3 regions of the Aeromicrobium erythreum genome follow, and region 3 is predicted to be linked to each of the others. Evidence: predicted binding sites of a transcription regulator. Region 3 holds the regulator's gene; each other region holds the start of a gene.
The links. The regulator HrcA, encoded in region 3, represses chaperone genes, less so after heat shock. The targets are predictions, from matches to a motif close to TTGGCACTCGNNNNNNNCGAGTGCCAA.
Positions count from the first base shown of each region.

Region 1: a site for HrcA is predicted at 2,269-2,295, ahead of groES (co-chaperone GroES). Genes of this name have one in related genera too.
Region 2: a site for HrcA is predicted at 2,413-2,439, ahead of groL (chaperonin GroEL). Genes of this name have one in related genera too.

Region 1 is NZ_CP011502.1:488,880-494,685, forward strand. It holds gene Aeryth_RS02360 (5-oxoprolinase subunit B family protein) at 1-147, opposite strand, end outside; gene Aeryth_RS02365 (5-oxoprolinase subunit PxpA) at 144-833, opposite strand; gene Aeryth_RS02370 (THUMP-like domain-containing protein) at 1,007-2,176, opposite strand; gene groES (co-chaperone GroES) at 2,413-2,706, shown strand; gene groL (chaperonin GroEL) at 2,880-4,484, shown strand; gene Aeryth_RS02385 (MmcQ/YjbR family DNA-binding protein) at 4,619-5,011, shown strand; gene Aeryth_RS02390 (AurF N-oxygenase family protein) at 5,259-5,806, shown strand, end outside.
Region 2 is NZ_CP011502.1:478,337-484,142, forward strand. It holds gene Aeryth_RS02295 (hypothetical protein) at 1-161, shown strand, start outside; gene Aeryth_RS02300 (hypothetical protein) at 158-367, shown strand; gene Aeryth_RS17800 (cupredoxin domain-containing protein) at 364-792, shown strand; gene Aeryth_RS02310 (hypothetical protein) at 795-2,054, shown strand; gene Aeryth_RS02315 (hypothetical protein) at 2,090-2,359, shown strand; gene groL (chaperonin GroEL) at 2,561-4,192, shown strand; gene Aeryth_RS02325 (MmcQ/YjbR family DNA-binding protein) at 4,303-4,680, shown strand; gene Aeryth_RS02330 (acyltransferase) at 4,709-5,428, shown strand; gene Aeryth_RS02335 (MetQ/NlpA family ABC transporter substrate-binding protein) at 5,588-5,806, shown strand, end outside.
Region 3 is NZ_CP011502.1:2,446,336-2,452,141, forward strand. It holds gene Aeryth_RS11590 (histidine triad nucleotide-binding protein) at 1-170, opposite strand, end outside; gene dnaJ (molecular chaperone DnaJ) at 215-1,375, opposite strand; gene hrcA (heat-inducible transcriptional repressor HrcA) at 1,392-2,429, opposite strand; gene Aeryth_RS18335 (hypothetical protein) at 2,583-3,014, shown strand; gene Aeryth_RS11610 (DUF3097 domain-containing protein) at 3,007-3,855, shown strand; gene Aeryth_RS11615 (CHAP domain-containing protein) at 3,937-4,842, opposite strand; gene hemW (radical SAM family heme chaperone HemW) at 4,989-5,806, opposite strand, start outside.

The DNA of each region.
Region 1 (5,806 bases), 1.7 Mb from region 3:
GTGGCCGCGGAGCAGCACGGTGCGCGCGCCGAGCACCGCCTCCGTCACGTAGGGGTGGTCGACGAGCGCCGCGTGGCGTCGGCGGGCGTCGTCGAGGTCGGCGCAGTCGAGCAGGACCGCGTCGTCCCCGCACGCCAGCACCCTCATGCGAAGGGCGTGACGTGGTGCCCGGCGTCGGCCAGCGCGGCACGCACCGCACGCGCGAGGTCGAGGGCGCCGGGGGAGTCGCCGTGCACGCAGAGCGAGTCGACCTGCGGGGCGAGGCGCAGCGCCTGGGCGGCGACCGCGTCGACGTCGGTGAGCACGGCGCCCGGCTCGGAGCGCGGCATCAGGAGCCCGTCGGGCGTGTAGGCACGGTCGGCGAAGCCCTCGGTGACGACCTGCAGCCCGTCGGCGGCGGCCAGGCGGAGACTCGCGGCGCCCGGCAGGCCGAGCAGCGGGAGGCCGTACGGCGCCACCGCCTCGACGACCGCCGCCGCCTGCCGCTCGTCGTGCACGACGGTGTTGTAGAGCGCGCCGTGCGGCTTGACGTAGGCCACGCGCGCGCCCACGGCGTCGGCGACCTCGGCGAGCAGGTCGAGCTGCTCGCGCAGGGTCGCGACGAGCTCGTCGTCGGTCGGCTCCTGCGGTCGTCGGCCGAACCCCTCGCGGTCGGGGTAGCCGACCTGTGCGCCCACGACGACCCCCCGCTCGACGGCACGCTCGCACGCGTCGAGCATGAGCTCCTCGCCCCCCGCGTAGGCCCCGCAGCAGACGTTCGCGCTCGTGACCACGTCGAGGAGGGCGAGGTCGTCCGGCGACTCGGCGACGTCGGCGTTCAGGTCGATGCGCACGCCCCCACCCTAGGCCCGCCCGCCCCACCCCCACGCCGTGAGCACGTTTGCGTGGGGCCCCACGCAAACGTGCGGATCAGGCGCATGTTTGCGGTGGGGCGAGCCGGTTCACGTGGGGCCCCACGCAAACGGTCCTGTGCTGCGGGGTCCGCGCGGGCCCTGCGCGACGACGGTCAGCGGGGGAGGGGGTCGACGAGGAGGGCGACGGCCTTGTCGTCCACGCGCGTCAGCACGACCGTGGCGCGCTGCGAGCCCTTCAGGCGCAGGCGGCGCACGAGCACCTCGGGCACGACGTCGACGCCGCGCTTCTTCACGGTCAGGGTGCCGACGTCGCGCGCGACCAAGGCGGCCTTCAGCTGCTTCTCGCGGAACGGCAGCTCCGCCACGACGCGGAACGATCGGGCCAGCGGGTGCCGCACCTCGACGTCGGTCGTCACCCACGCGATCCGCGGGTCGACCAGCTGCCCGTCGACCTCCTCGGCCAGCGCCCCCACCAGGCCGGAGCGGATCACCGCGTCGTCGGGCTCGTGCAGCCAGCCGCCGAGCTCCCCGACGTCACCGGGCGCCCCGTCGCCGCTCAGCACGTGCGGACCCGGCAGCGCCGACGCCCGCCGCGGCGCGCGGTCGGTCAGGTCGAGCCCCGCGCCCCACAGGCACGCCTCGACGAGGTCGCCCCCGTCGCTGACCCACTGCGCCTCCACGCCGTCGGGGACGAGCGCGTGCGGGATCCCCGGCAGCGTCTTCACCACGGCGCGCCCCGCCAGGTGCTCCTCGACCACCGACCACGGCGGACTCATCGCCTCCGGGTCGAACACCCGACCACGGTCGTCGCGACGGGCGGGGTCGAGGAACACCACCTCCGACGCGGTCGGCACGACGTCGGCCGCGTCGGCGCACACCACCTCACCCTCGAGCCCGAGCGCGCGCAGGTTCGCCGACGCGATCGCGGCACGCACCGGGTCGCGCTCGACACCGCGCACCCGCAGCCCAGCTCGCGCGAACGCGACGAGGTCGGAGCCGATGCCGCAGCCGAGGTCGAGCACCGCGGACGCCCCCGACGCAGCCAGACGCTCGGCGCGCAGCGTCGCGACCGCGCCACGCGTCGCCTGCTGCAGCGCGTCGTGCGTGAAGAACATGCCCGCCGCGTCGTCGCCCAGCTTGGCCCGCGCCAGCCCCCGCAGGTGGTTCTGCGTCACCGCCGCCGCCACCAGCTCCACGTCGTGCACCTTGCGCAGCCGCGTGCCGAGCGCGAGATCGGACTCCCGGCCCGCGCGCTCGTGCACCTCCGCCACCAGGGCCCGGCCCTCGTCGGTCTGCAGCCGCTCGAACGTCACCAGGTCCACGACGCCATCGTGGCAGGCCGGGCATCCCGCCGCCCACGGCCCGGCACCCCCGCCGGGCCCAACGACGCGTGTCCGCCGCCCGCGAACACCCCTTAGCACTCGAGAGGGGTGAGTGCTAGATTCTGAACTGGCACTCGAACCCTGAGACTGCCAACCCGTGCACGGCCCCCGCGACGGCGTGCACACCCATCACGTACATCCGTCACTCACCACATCGTTGAAGGGGAGGTCGACCAGTGTCGGTCACCATCAAGCCGCTCGAGGATCGTCTCGTCATCAAGGCCGTCGAGGCCGAGCAGACTACCGCCTCCGGGCTCGTCATCCCGGACACCGCCAAGGAGAAGCCCCAGGAGGGCGAGGTCGTCGCCGTCGGCCCCGGCCGCATCGACGACTCCGGCAACCGCGTCCCGCTCGACGTCAACGTCGGCGACAAGGTCATCTTCAGCAAGTACGGCGGAACCGAGGTCAAGTACTCGGGCGAGGAGTTCCTCATCCTCTCTGCCCGCGACGTCCTCGCCGTCGTCTCCTGACGCACCTGGGCTCCCGACCGGCGGCGTTGCTGCTCGCTCGGCGACCAAGAACGGGTCGCCGTCGCTCGCGCGCCTTGCCGGTCGGGTCCCATGCGCGTCAGGACCGTGCTGACGCGCCACCTCCGGCTCTCGCCGGACACCACCATTCAGTCGTTTCGTAGGAAGGCATCACCATGCCCAAGATCCTCGAGTTCGACGAGGACGCACGCCGCGCGCTCGAGCGCGGCGTCGACGCCCTCGCGAACACCGTCAAGGTCACCCTCGGCCCCAAGGGCCGCTACGTCGTGCTCGACAAGAAGTGGGGCGCCCCCACCATCACGAACGACGGCGTCACCGTCGCCCGTGAGGTCGAGCTCGACGACCCGTTCGAGAACCTCGGCGCCCAGCTCGCCAAGGAGGTCGCCACCAAGACGAACGACGTCGCCGGTGACGGCACCACCACGGCCACCGTGCTCGCCCAGGCGATGGTCCACGAGGGCCTGCGCGCCGTCGCCGCCGGCGCCAACCCGGTCGGCCTCAAGAAGGGCATCGAGGCCGCCGTCAAGGCCGTCTCCGAGCGCCTGCACGAGGTCGCCCGCGACGTCGACGACATCAAGGACATGACCGACGTCGCCACCGTCTCCTCGCGCGACGCGCACATCGGCGAGCTCATCGCCGAGGCGTTCGACAAGGTCGGCAAGGACGGCGTCATCACCGTCGAGGAGTCCAACTCCCTCGGCACGCAGCTCGACTTCACCGAGGGCATGCAGTTCGACAAGGGCTACCTGTCGCCCTACATGGTCACCGACACCGAGCGCATGGAGTCCGTCCTCGACGACCCCTACGTGCTCGTCAACCAGGGCAAGATCAGCTCGGTCGCCGAGCTGCTCCCGCTGCTGGAGAAGGTCATCGCGGCCAACAAGAGCCTGTTCATCATCGCCGAGGACGTCGAGGGCGAGGCGCTCTCGACCCTGGTCGTCAACAAGATCCGCGGCACGTTCACCTCGGTCGCCGTCAAGGCGCCCGCGTTCGGCGACCGCCGCAAGGCGATGCTCCAGGACATCGCGACCCTCACCGGCGCGACCGTCGTCACCCCCGACGTCGGCCTCAAGCTCGACCAGGTCGGCCTCGAGGTGCTCGGCACCGCCCGACGCGTGGTCGTCACCAAGGACGACACGACGATCATCGACGGCGGCGGCGACGCTGCCGAGGTCGAGGGCCGCGTCAACCAGATCAAGGCCGAGATCGAGCTCACCGACTCCGACTGGGACCGCGAGAAGCTGCAGGAGCGGCTCGCGAAGCTGGCCGGCGGCGTGTGCGTCATCCAGGTCGGCGCCGCCACCGAGGTGGAGCTGAAGGAGAAGAAGCACCGCATCGAGGACGCCGTCTCGGCGACCCGCGCGGCCATCGAGGAGGGCATCGTCGCCGGCGGCGGCTCCGCCCTCGTCCACGCCGTGTCCGTGCTCGACGACGACCTCGGCCTCACCGGCGACGAGGGTGTCGGCGTGCGCATCGTGCGCATCGGCGCCGACGCCCCGCTGGAGTGGATCGCCCGCAACGGCGGCGTCTCCGGCGAGGTCGTCGTGTCCAAGGTCCGCGAGAGCGGCGAGGGCTACAACGCCGCCACCGGCGAGTACGGCGACCTGCTCGCGCAGGGCATCCTCGACCCGGTCAAGGTCACGCGCTCCGCGCTGGCCAACGCCGCGTCGATCACCGCCATGCTGCTCACGACCGAGACGCTCGTGGCCGACAAGCCCGCCGACGACGAGGGTGACGCCCACGCCGGGCACAGCCACTGAGTCAGCCGCACCACGACCGAGGCCCGTCGTCCCACCCGGGACGGCGGGCCTCGTCGCGTCCTGGGGTGGGGGAGAGGGGTCGACGAGGCTCGGCGAGGGTCGACGGGCCGACCGCCCCGCACGACGCTGGACCCGTGCCCACCCTCGCCGACGTCGAGCGTCTGTGCACCGCCCTGCCGTCGGTGAGCGAGGGCACCACGTTCCGCAACCGCGCCTGGTTCGTGGACAAGGCGGTGTTCTGCTGGGTGCGGCCCTTCACGCAGGCCGACCTGCGACGTTTCGGCGACGCTCGCGTGCCTCGGGGCGACATCGTCGGACTGCGCACCGAGGACCTCGCCGAGCGCGACGCCATCCTCTCCGAGGGCGTGCCAGGCCTGTTCACCATCGAGCACCTGGCCCACCACCCCGGCTACCTCGTCGAGCTCGACGTCGTCGACCCCGCACGGCTCGCGGCGGCCGTCGAGGACGCCTGGCTCGCCCGCGCCCCCGCCCCGCTCGCCCGCACCTTCCTCGACGCCCAGCGCTGACCCGCGGTCCGCAGATTCCCGGGTCGACCTGGGAATCTCCCGCGAGGCACGGACATCTCAGCGGCGCACGGAAAGCTCTCCGTGCTGATCGCGGATTCCCAGGTCCACCTGGGAATCCTCGACGAGGCGCGGGGACGAACGGCGGGTGACGTGTGTCTCTTGCGCTTCCGCCACCCCGGGCATACCGTGGGTACGGATGTGACACTCCCGATGTCACATCATCGCTGTCGAGTCGAGGAGTCCCACCATGACGATCACCGCACCCAGCCCGGAGCAGGACGCCGCCGCCTTCCGCGCCGAGGTCGAGCGCGACGGTGTGCTCGAGCGTCTGCTCTCCTCGTCGGCCCAGCTCTCGTACGACCCCGAGAAGGAGGTCGACTGGGACGCCCCGCTCGACCCGCTGCACGACGGCGTGAACCCGGAGTGGTGCACGCTGTACGGCACCGACATCTGGGAGCGCATGAGCCCGGAGCAGCGCGCGACCCTCACGCGTCACGAGGCCGCCAGCGTCGCGAGCATCGGCATCTGGTTCGAGATGCTGCTCCAGCAGATGCTCCTCGTCGACATCTACGACAAGGACTACGCGAGCAGCGAGTTCCAGTTCGCGCTGACCGAGATCGCCGACGAGTGCCGCCACTCGATCATGTTCGCCAAGGGTGCGCAGCTGATCGCCGGCCGCTCCTACCTGCCGCACCCGCGTCTGCACCAGGCGGCCAAGCTGCTCAAGCTGACCGCGCGCAACGAGGTGGCCTACACCTCCATCCTCGTCGCCGAGGAGGTCCTCGATGTCATGCA
Region 2 (5,806 bases), 1.7 Mb from region 3:
TCCTCGTCTGCAGCCTGGCCATCCTGGCGGGCATCAGCGTGGCCGTGGCCCGGGTCTCCGGCGCGATCGCCCGCGAGGGTCGGCGGCGCCGCGAGGAGCTCGAGTCCGGACCCGGTGGCGGCGACGGCGTCGACGAGGGCAGCGGGGCCGGCCGGGCGTGACGCCCGGGGAGGTGCTGTGGGCGCACCACGCGGCCCTCGTCGCGATCCCGGCCTTCGTGCCGGCCATCGTGGTCGTGGCCGTCGTGCTCCACATCGCCCGCAAGGACCGTCGGGACGAGGCCGAGGAGCGTGAGCTGATCGAGCGTGCGTTCCGCCCCGACGACGATGCCCCCGACGAGACCGACGACGACAGGAGAGATCGATGAGGACCACGTGGGCCGGGTGCGTGCTCGGGGCCCTGCTGCTCGCCGGCTGCGGCGCGGGGGAGGACGTCCCCGACGCGTCGACGTCGTCGACCCCGTCGGCGACCGCCACCGCGACGGCGTCCGGCACACCCCCGACGAGCGCGACGCCGGACTCCGAGGGCGTGACGGTGGAGGTGAGGCTCACCGCCGACGGACCGCAGCCCCGCGGCAAGCGGGTGAAGGTGAAGGTCGGCGAGCCGGTCACGCTGACCGTGACGGCCGAGGTGGCTGACGAGGTGCACGTGCACTCCGACCCGGAGGTGAGCATCGACGTGCAGCCGGGTGAGACGGTGTCGCGCACGTTCACCCTCGATCGTCCGGGCCAGGTGGCGGTGGAGTCGCACGAGACCCACGCGACCATCGTCCAGCTCGTCGTCCGGCCCTGACCGTGCTCGACCTGCTGCCGCAGCACGGCGTGGGCGGCTCGACCGACCTGCCCGTGCCGTTCCTGTACGCCGTCGTGGGCGCGAGCTGGGCCCTGACGATCTCCTTCGCCGTGCTCGCGTTCGCCTGGAAGGAGCCGCGGCTCCAGCCTGCGGCGGAGCAGCCCGGCGGGGCTGACGAGCCGCGACGTCGACCGTGGTTGGCGGTCGTGGGTCTGCTGCTGGCCGCGTGGTTCCTGGGCGCGCTCTTCCTGGGACCCGACGACGCGTCGAACCCGGGCATCGGGGCGTTCTACGTCCTCGTGTGGGTGGGGCTGGTGCCGCTCGCGCTGCTGGCGGGGCACGTGTGGAAGGACCTGTCGCCGTGGCGCTCGGTCCAGTGGCTGGTGGGTCGGCTCACGGGTCGTCCCGACGGGTTCGTGGTCTACCGCCCGGCGTGGGGCTACTGGCCTGCGGCGGCCGGGCTGTTCGCGTTCGTGTGGCTCGAGCTCGCCTCTCCCGACGCCGGCTCCGTCGACGCGGTGCGCACGTGGGTGGCGGTCTACGTCGTCGTGACGGTGGCGGGTGGCGTCGTGTTCGGGCCGCGCTGGTTCGACCGTGCCGACCCGTTCGACGTGTACAGCGCCGTGGTGGCGCGGCTCGCGCCGCTGGTGCGCGACCGGCGCTTCGCGCCGCACAACCCGCTGCGCTCGCTCCCGCTGCTGCCCGTGGCGCCCGGGATCGTCGCGGCGGTGTCGGTGCTCCTCGGGTCGACGGCGTTCGACAGCTTCTCCGCGTCGCAGGCCTGGCAGTCGGCGGCGCACTCCACGCTCACCACGTCGCTCGTGCTGCTGCTGTTCTGCGTGGTGGTGGCGGTGGCGTTCGTGGCCGCCTCCGTGGCGACGGGCGGTGTGACGCCGGCGCAGCGTCGTGCACTGCCGGGGCTGATGGCGCACTCGCTGGTGCCGATCGTCGTCGGCTACGTCTTCGCGCACTACCTGACCTACCTCGTCGAGCGCGGTCAGGGCGTGGTGATCGGCCTGCTGCAGCTGCTCGGCGCAGGCGACGGGCTCACGGTGTCGTACGTCCTGTCCGAGCACCCCGACCTCCTCGCGGTCTACAAGGTCGGATTCGTCGTCGCCGGGCACGTGGTGGCGGTGGTCGCGGCGCACGACAAGGCCCTCGAGGTGCTGCCGCGCGCGCACCGCCTCACCGGCCAGCTCGCGATGCTCGTGCTCATGGTCGGCTACACCTTCACGGGCATCTACCTGCTGCTCTCGGTCTGAGCCCGTCCTCGGGCCGCCGCTCGTAGACTGGTGCGATGGGAACGGGTGCCGCAGCGGTCGGGGAGCTGTCGGCGCACCCCGTGGCGGTCCTCGCCATCCCGGCGTTCGTCCCCGTGGTGGGCATCGTCCTGACCGTCCTCTGGATCGCCCGCCAGGACCGCCGGGCCGCGGCGCAGGAGGCCGACCCCGACCCCCGCCCCGACCCGTCGGCCGCGCCGCCCCTGCTCGACGTCGACGCGTCGCCGTCGCCCCGCCGCCCTTGGCGCGACCGCCTCCCCCGCCTCGTCATCGGCGACGACGACTAGCGTCGCGACGTCGCCGCAACTGGCACTCTCCCCACCCGATTGCCAGTCCTGGGTTAGCACTCCTATAGTGAGAGTGCTAGACATCCGACCGGCCCGGTGAGGGTCGGGACGGCGGCGGGAAGGGATCGCCGCGCGTCCTGGCTCGTCCGTCGCGGGCACCGACCGGTCACACCCGAACCACGTCGAACCGGAGAGTTCCACATGGCCAAGTCCATTGCGTTCAACGAGGAGGCCCGCCGCGGCCTCGAGCGCGGCATGAACCAGCTTGCCGACGCCGTCAAGGTGACGCTCGGCCCCAAGGGCCGCAACGTCGTGCTGGAGAAGAAGTGGGGCGCCCCCACGATCACCAACGACGGTGTGTCCATCGCCAAGGAGATCGAGCTCGAGGACCCCTACGAGAAGATCGGCGCCGAGCTCGTCAAGGAGGTCGCCAAGAAGACCGACGACGTCGCCGGCGACGGCACCACGACGGCCACCGTCCTGGCCCAGGCGCTCGTGCGCGAGGGTCTGCGCAACGTGGCCGCCGGCGCCAACCCGATGGGCCTGAAGAAGGGCATCGAGACCGCCGTCGAGGCCATCAGCAGCCAGCTGCTCGGCATGGCCAAGGACGTCGAGACCAAGGAGCAGATCGCCTCCACCGCGTCCATCTCGGCCGCCGACACCACGGTCGGCGAGATCATCGCCGAGGCCATGGACAAGGTCGGCAAGGAGGGCGTCATCACGGTCGAGGAGTCGAACACGTTCGGCCTCGACCTCGAGCTCACCGAGGGCATGCGCTTCGACAAGGGTCACCTGTCGGGCTACTTCGTCACCGACCCCGAGCGCATGGAGACGGTCCTCGAGGACCCCTACATCCTCATCGTCAACAGCAAGATCAGCTCGGTCAAGGACTTCGTCCCGGTGCTCGAGAAGGTCATGCAGTCGGGCAAGCCGCTCGCGATCATCGCCGAGGACGTCGAGGGCGAGGCGCTGGCCACCCTGATCGTCAACAAGATGCGCGGCACCTTCAAGTCGGTCGCCATCAAGGCCCCCGGCTTCGGTGACCGCCGCAAGGCCATGCTGGCCGACATCGCCATCCTCACCGGCGGCGAGGTCATCAGCGAGGAGGTCGGCCTCAAGCTCGAGAACGCCGACATCTCGCTGCTCGGCACCGCGCGCAAGGTCGTCACGACCAAGGACGAGACGACCATCGTCGAGGGCGGCGGCTCGCAGGACCAGATCGCTGGCCGGGTCAACCAGATCCGTGCGGAGATCGAGAACAGCGACTCCGACTACGACCGCGAGAAGCTGCAGGAGCGCCTCGCCAAGCTGGCCGGCGGCGTGGCCGTCATCAAGGTCGGCGCGGCCACCGAGGTCGAGCTCAAGGAGCGCAAGCACCGCATCGAGGACGCCGTGCGCAACGCGAAGGCGGCCGTCGAGGAGGGCATCGTCGCCGGCGGCGGCGTGGCGCTCGTCCAGGCCACCGCGGCCGTGTTCGAGAAGCTGCAGCTCGAGGGTGACGAGGCGACGGGCGCGAACATCGTGCGCACCGCCGCGTCGGCCCCGCTGAAGCAGATCGCGGTCAACGCCGGCCTCGAGGGCGGCGTCGTGGCGGAGAAGGTCGCCGGTCTCGAGCCGGGCCACGGCCTCAACGCCGCCACGGGCGAGTACGTCGACCTCATCGGCGAGGGCATCATCGACCCCGCCAAGGTCACGCGCTCCGCCCTGCAGAACGCCGCCTCGATCGCGGCGCTGTTCCTCACGACGGAGGCCGTCGTCGCCGACAAGCCGGAGCCCGCTCCGGCCGGTGGTGGCGCCCCCGACATGGGCGACATGGGCGGCATGGGCTTCTGAGCCCTGCGCCTCGCCGCTGACGACGAGGGCCCCGACCGGTTCGCCGGTCGGGGCCCTCTCGCGTCTCGTGCCGCGACCGGATGTCGGCGGCCCGTGCCAGGGTGGGGCACGTGGCTCGCGCACCCGTCCCCGACGTCTGGCTCGAGCGCGTCGGGCGCGTGCTCGACCCGCTGCCCGAGGCGCGGCGCGAGCGCGCCTGGACCGGCGTCCGCTGGGTCGTGCGTGGCGCCAACGTCGCGCACCTCTTCGGGGGCGAGGACGGCCTGCTCCGGATCACGTTCCGTGCCCCGATGGACGAGGTGGCCGCGTTCGAGCACCTCGGCCCGCCGTACTTCCGGGTCGGGCGCAGCGGCGACGTCGTCGGCCTGGTGCTCGACGACGCCCTGCACGAGCCCGACCTCGACGAGCTGCGCGAGCTGCTCGTCGAGTCGTACTGCGTGCAGGCGCCGCACGAGCTGATCGAGCGGGTGGAGCGTCCCGCACCGTGACGGGCCCAGGCCCTGGCAGGATGCTCGGGTGGAACCGAACGTGGGTCTGGCCCCCGAGCACCGCGAACGCCTGCGCGCCGCCGGGGCCGACGTCGACGCCGTCGACGCGCAGACCTGGACCCGGGTGCGCGACGGCGTCCCGACGTGGTGGCACGACTGCGACAACGCGCTCTACCTGGCCGACGGTGCCCTGCTGCCCCCGAAGGTGCTCGAGCAGCTGACCCTGTTCCCCGTGCGCGACGTCGTCGTGGCCGTCGGGTCCGCGCTGCGCAGCATCGCGTCGCTCCTCGTCGGCGGCGACGGTGCCACCGTCTTCGTCGACGCGGGCTGCGAGCTCACCGCCGGGGAGGTCTACTGCGGCGGCGGGTCCAGCATCGTGCTGCACGGGCCCCTCGTCGCCACCCGCTGCGCGGTCGTTGACGCGCGCAACGGTGGCAGCGTGGTGGCCCTGCCCGAGCAGCTGTGGGCGGCCGACGTCTACGTGGCCACCGACGACATGCACCGGCTCGAGGACCGCGCCACAGGGGAGCGGCTCAACCCCTTCGGCGCGAGCATCCGGCTCGGCCGCCACGTGTGGCTGTGCAAGGACGCGGTCGTCACGGGCCACGCCGACGTCGGCGACGGTGCCGTCGTGGGCATGCGCGCGGTGGTCCGGGGACAGAAGGTGCCGGCCCACAGCGTCGTTGCCGGCACGCCCGCCCGGGTGGTGCGCGACGACGTCGCCTGGAGCTACGACGACCGCCCCTGAGTCCGCCCGCTACCAGTCGGCGACGCCGACGCCGTGCCGTTCTCGCATGCTGGTCACCCGTCCGGACGGTGCAGCACCCCGCCGTAGCGTGCACGGGTCGCCCCACCCCGGCGGCACGTCCCCCACCCCGTGCGGTCACCCCGCAGGAAGGAGCTCGTCGTGTCCGAGCCCACCCCCGTCATCGAGGCCCCGAAGCGTCGCGGCCGTCTCGTCGCCATCATCGTCGCGCTCGCGGTCGTCGTCGCCGCCGTCGTCATCTTCCTCGCCACCCGTGGCGGTGCCGACGAGTCCGCCGACGACTCCAAGACCTGGCGGATCGGCGTCGTCGGCGCCAGCGACCCCTACTGGGCCGAGTACGAGAAGGCCGCGAAGAAGGCC
Region 3 (5,806 bases):
GCCAGGCTGCCGACATCGGGCTGGTGCACGCGCGGGATGACGAGCACGTGCGTGGGTGCCTGCGGGCTGATGTCGCGGAACGCCACGGCGTGCTCGTCCTGCGCGACGACGTCGGCGGGCACCTCGCCCTCGACGATCTTGCAGAACAGGCAGTCGGCGCTGGGGCTCATGGTCCCTTCCTACCGCACCCGGCGGCCCGCGACGAGGCCGCCACTCAGCGGAAGGCGTCCTTGATGCGGCCGAAGACGCTGCCGCGGTGGGTGCTGCCGAGCTGCGCCTCGGGACGCTCCTCGTCGCGCAGGGCGGCCAGCTGCTTCAGCAGGTCGCGCTGCGCGTCGTCGAGCTCGTCCGGGGTCTGCACGACGATCTCGACGACGAGGTCGCCGCGACCCGGTCCCCGCAGGCGCGGCACGCCCTGGCCGCGCAGCGTGAGCGTCTCGCCCGACTGGATGCCGGCCGGCACCTCGAGCCCGACGACCTCCGGTCCGTCCTCGTCGACGAGGTCGGCCTCGAGGGTCGGCAGGTCGACGTGCGTGCCGAGCGCGGCGGCCGTCATGGGCAGCGTCACCTGGCAGCGCAGCTGGTCGCCCTTGCGGGTGAAGACGGGGTGGCGAGCCACCTCGACCTCGATGTAGAGGTCGCCCGCCGGACCCCCGCCCGGGCCGACCTCCCCCTCGCCGGCGAGCTGGATGCGGGTGCCCTGGTCGACGCCGGCCGGGATCGAGACCGTGATCGAGCGGCGCGAGCGGACGCGGCCGTCGCCGTGGCACTCGTGGCAGGGGTCCTGGATGACGGTGCCGAACCCGTGGCAGGTCGGGCACGGGCGGGCCGTGCGGACGCTGCCGAGCGGCGTGCGCTGGACCTGCTGCACCTCGCCGTGGCCGTGACACGTGCCGCAGGTGACCGTCGCCGAGTCGTCCTCGGCGCCGCTGCCCGAGCAGCGCTCGCAGACCACGGCGGTGTCGACCTTGATCTCGCGCGTGACGCCGAACGCAGCCTCGGCGAGGTCGACCTGCAGACGCAGCAGCGCGTCCTGCCCCCGCTGCACACGCGAGCGCGGACCACGGCTGCTGCTGCCACCACCGCCGAAGAAAGCGTCCATGATGTCGTCGAAGCTGAACCCGGCGCCCCCGCCGAAGCCGCCCGCGCCACCCCCGCCGCCGAGCGGGTTGCCGCCGCGGTCGTACACGGCACGCTTCTGGGGGTCCGACAGCACCTCGTACGCGGTGGTGACCTCCTTGAAGCGGTCGGCGGCGTCGGGGGCGTCGTTCACGTCGGGGTGCAGCTGGCGCGCCAGCTTGCGGTACGCCTTCTTCATCTCCTCGGGCGTCGCCGACCGGGAGACGCCGAGCAGCGCGTAGTAGTCCTGTGCCATACGTCCTTCGTCCTGTTCAGCCGTCCGCGAGCTGTCGCCCGACGTAGCGGGCGACCGCGCCGACGGCGGCCATGGTTCCGGGGTAGTCCATGCGGGTGGGTCCGAGCGTGCCGAGCATCGCCAGCGCCTGCTCGGAGGTGCCGTACGCCGACGAGACGACCGCCGTGCCGGGCAGTCCCTCGGTGCCGGTCTCCAGACCGATGCGCACGGTGGGGTCGGTGGTGGCCTCGCCGAGCAGCTTCAGCAGCACGACCTGCTCCTCCAGCGCCTCCAGCACGGGGCGGATGGAGGTGTCGAAGTCGCGACCGAAGCGCGCGAGGTTCGCGGTGCCGCCGACGGCCACGCGCTCGTCGCTGCGCTCGTCGGAGAACACGTGGGTGAGCGTCGTGACCACGGAGGTCACGAGGGGGCGGTCGGCGGGCGCGAACGTGCCGATCACGTCGGCGAGGCGCAGCGACGCCTCGGGCAGGCGCTGGCCCACCGCCGCCGTCATGATGCGCGAGCGGACGTCGGACAGCAGACCGTCGCCCGGCGTGGCCTCGAGCTCGACGATGCGCTGCTCGACGCGACCGCTGCTGGTGATGACGACCACGAGCACGCGGGCGCCCTCGAGCGCCACGACCTCGACGTGACGCACCGTGGATCGGGTCAGCGACGGGTACTGCACGATCGCGACCTGGTTGGTGAGCTGGGCGAGCACCTTGACGCTGCGCTGCACGACGTCGTCGACGTCGACGGCGCCGCCCAGGAACGTCTCGATCGCGCGACGCTCGGGCGACGTGAGCGCCTTGACCTGCGAGAGCCGGTCGACGAACAGCCGGTACCCCTTGTCGGTGGGCACGCGACCCGCGCTCGTGTGGGGCTGGGCGATGAGCCCCTCCTCCTCCAGCACGGCCATGTCGTTGCGGATGGTGGCCGGCGAGACGCCGAGCTGGTGACGCTCGACGAGGGCGCGGGAGCCGACCGGCTCCTGGGTCTCGACGTAGTCCTCGACGATGGCGCGCAGGACCTCCAGGCGACGGTCCTCGGACGGGAGACGACGGTCCTCCGGCACGGCGCTCTCCTCCTCTGGGACGGTCTCGGCTGGACGGTGCGTGGCTCGGGTGCGACGACGCCGGACGGCCTCGGGCGCGCACGGCGCAGACGGGGTCCGTCGGCGCGGCGTGGCGCTTTGGCACTCACCAGGCGCAAGTGCCAGTCTAGCGCCGTGGGAGCAATCGGGAGCGAGGGTGAGGTCGTCTCGGTCGCGGGTCGCTCGCGCACCCTGACGTACCGGCCGCGCCGGGTGACGCTCTCCGACGGCACGTTCCTCCTGCACGAGTCGCGCGGCGGCACGCTGAGCTCGGTGTGGGCCGCCGACCTCGGCGACCTCTTCGTCGAGGTGGTGCACCTGGGGCACGGCCCCGTCGGCGGCGAGCTGGTGCTCGTCGTCCCCGACGGCGACACCGTGGCCCTCGGCGACCTCGTCCCGCCCCTCGACGTCGTGCCGAGCACCGCGCGGCCCAGCTGGGCGCAGGCCGTCGACCTCGCCGTCGGGCTGACCCGCTCGTCCACGCGGATCCTCACGAGCAGCGGCGAGATCGGCCGCGACGACCTCGAGGCGTTCCACCAGACCTTGCTGGGCGTGCTCCATGGCTGAGACCCGAGGGTGGGGTCGCTACGGCGACGACGTGCTCGCCGGCGACTGGAAGGCGCCCCCGCGCGGGCGCTCGACCGAGGTGCCCGCCGAGCTCGGGATGGTCGTCGAGGAGGTCACGACGGGCTGGTGCGGCGAGGTGGTGCGTGTCGAGCGCGACCTCGGCACCGTGGCCCTGGAGGACCGGCGCCTCAAGATCAAGGTCTTCCCCCTCGGACCGGGCTTCCTGCTCGAGGGCAGGCCGGTGGTGCTGGTCGCCCCGTCCGGCGCCGCCCCGCGGCAGCCCGCCCGCACGGCGTCGGGATCGCGTGCGGTGGCCGGGCAGCGGGCGCGCGTGGCCCTGCCGAGCCGGATCCTCGTGGAGGGCAAGCACGACGCCGAGCTGGTCGAGAAGGTCTGGGGCGACGACCTGCGTGTCGAGGGCGTCGCCGTGGAGATGCTGCACGGCGTCGACGACCTGGTGGGCGTGGTCGACGACTTCGACCCGGGCCCCGACCGCCGGCTCGGGATCCTGGTGGACCACCTCGTGCCCGGCTCGAAGGAGTCGCGCATCGCGGCCAGGCTGTCCGGCCGACCCCACGTGCTCGTCGTCGGCCACCCGTACGTCGACGTCTGGCAGGCCGTGAAGCCCGCCCGGCTCGGCGTCGCCGCGTGGCCGGTCGTCCCGCGCCACCTGGAGTGGAAGCGCGGGGTGTGCGCCGCGTTCGGCTGGCCGCACGCCGAGCAGGCCGACGTGGCCCGCGCGTGGCAGCACATCCTCTCCCGGGTCGACTCCTGGACCGACCTGGAGCCGGAGTTCCTCGGTCGCGTCGAGGAGCTCATCGACTTCGTCACCGCCCCGTAACGGGCGGCTCCTCGCCGTACCGTCGGTGCCTGGGCAGCGAGACGGCCCGGGACCAGGTGGTCCCGGGCCGTCGCGCCTCCCTCAGTCCTGCAGCACCGACTGCACCGTCGGCACGGTCGGGGTCGGCGCCGGGGTGGGCGTGAGCCACTCCGTCCGCGGCAGCACGCGTCCGAGCACGTTCCCGTCCTCGACGAGGTCGAGGGTCGCGACACCGAGCAGCGTGTCCTTGCCCCGCGTGCGCTCGGTGTTGTGCGCGTACAGGTAGGCCCGCACCGGTCCCCTCGTCTGCACGGTGCGCCGCCACGTGAACTTGTAGTAGGCGGTGCTGAACGAGAACGTCTCGACGGGTCGCACCCCGTTCGCCGCGTCGAGCGGTGCGCCGAGCGCCACGGTGTAGTCGACGTCCTTGCCCCACCGGTCGGGCTCGCTGGCCATGCCGCTGACCGACACCTTGCCGTCCTCGGACCTCATCGACTCGAGCAGCCCCGACGGCGAGCCGTCCGACGTCGGGTAGCGGACGAAGCCCGACGGCCACGCCGAGCCGCGCCGCACGACGCGCCACATGAACGTGCCGTTCATGTTGTCCTCCGAGACCACGATCGACCCGTCGGCGCGGACCCGCTCGACGATCGCGACGTGGCCCTTCTCCCCGGAGTAGCCCTTGTAGGCGTCCCACCAGGCGACGTCGCCGCGACGCGGGGCGTAGCTGCGCACCGGGACGCCGGCCGCCCGGGCCGCCCGGCCCCACGTGCGGGCCGCGTCGGTACCCGGCGGGCGTGCCACCAGACGGTTCTTCGTCAGCCGGTAGGCGACGTAGTTCGTGCAGTTGCGGCCCGGCGTCTGGTTCCAGAAGGACGTGGACCGGACGGAGCCGTAGCCACCGTCGCTGTACCCCTTCGCCTTGCACTGCGTGTAGCTCGTGCAGAGCACGGTCCTCGCCGCGTCCGCCGATGTCGGTATACCAAAAATGGCCAATCCGATGAGCATGCTGATCACCGTTGGCCAATGCGCGATGCGCATTGCTCCCTCGCCAACTCCCCCGAGTTGCTGTTTCTCCCACGTGAACCGTAAGTCCTCGACGAAGGTCCTGCATCGCGAATGACTAAAGTCCCGAAAAGTGAGAGGAACCTCCGCTATGGGGTCAGCTGTCGGACGACGGCGTCGGCGAGCAGCCGGCCCTCCAGGGTGAGCACGAGCCGCTCGTCGCCGAGCAGCAGGCCGCGGTCGCGCAGGTCGGGCACCTCCGCCCGTCCGGCGGCGTCGAGGGCGTCGAGGGCCAGGCCCTCGCGCAGGCGCAGCTCGAGCATCACCTGCTCCAGCCGGCGGCCGGCCGCGTCGACGACCTCGCTGCCCGCCTCGACCGACTCGCCGCGCTCGAGCCGCTGCGCGTAGGCCGCAGGGTGCTTGACGTTCCACCAGCGTCGCCCGGCCAGGTGCGAGTGCGCGCCGGGGCCGACGCCCCACCAGTCCGCCCCGTGCCAGTAGAGCAGGTTGTGGCGGCAGCGGGCGTCGGCGTCACGGGCCCAGTTCGACAGCTCGTACCACCCGAGCCCGGCCTCGGACAGGACCGCATCGGCGAGCAGGTACTTGTCGGCCGTCTCGTCGTCGTCGGGCATGACCACCTCGCCGCGGCGGACCTTGCGGGCGAAGGCCGTCCCGTCCTCGACGATGAGGGCGTACGCGGACACGTGGTCGGGCTCGAGCGCGACCGTGGCGTCGAGCGTGGTGCGCCAGTCGTCGACGGACTCCCCCGGCGTGCCGTAGATCAGGTCGACGCTGACCTGCTCGAAGCCGGCCTCGCGCGCCCAGCGGACCGCCTGCGGCACCCGTGCGGGGTCGTGGGTGCGGTCGAGCGTCGCCAGCACGTGCGGGACCGCCGACTGCATGCCGAAGGAGATCCGCGTGAAGCCGCCCTCGCGCAGCCGGGCGAGCGACGCGGGTGTGACGCTGT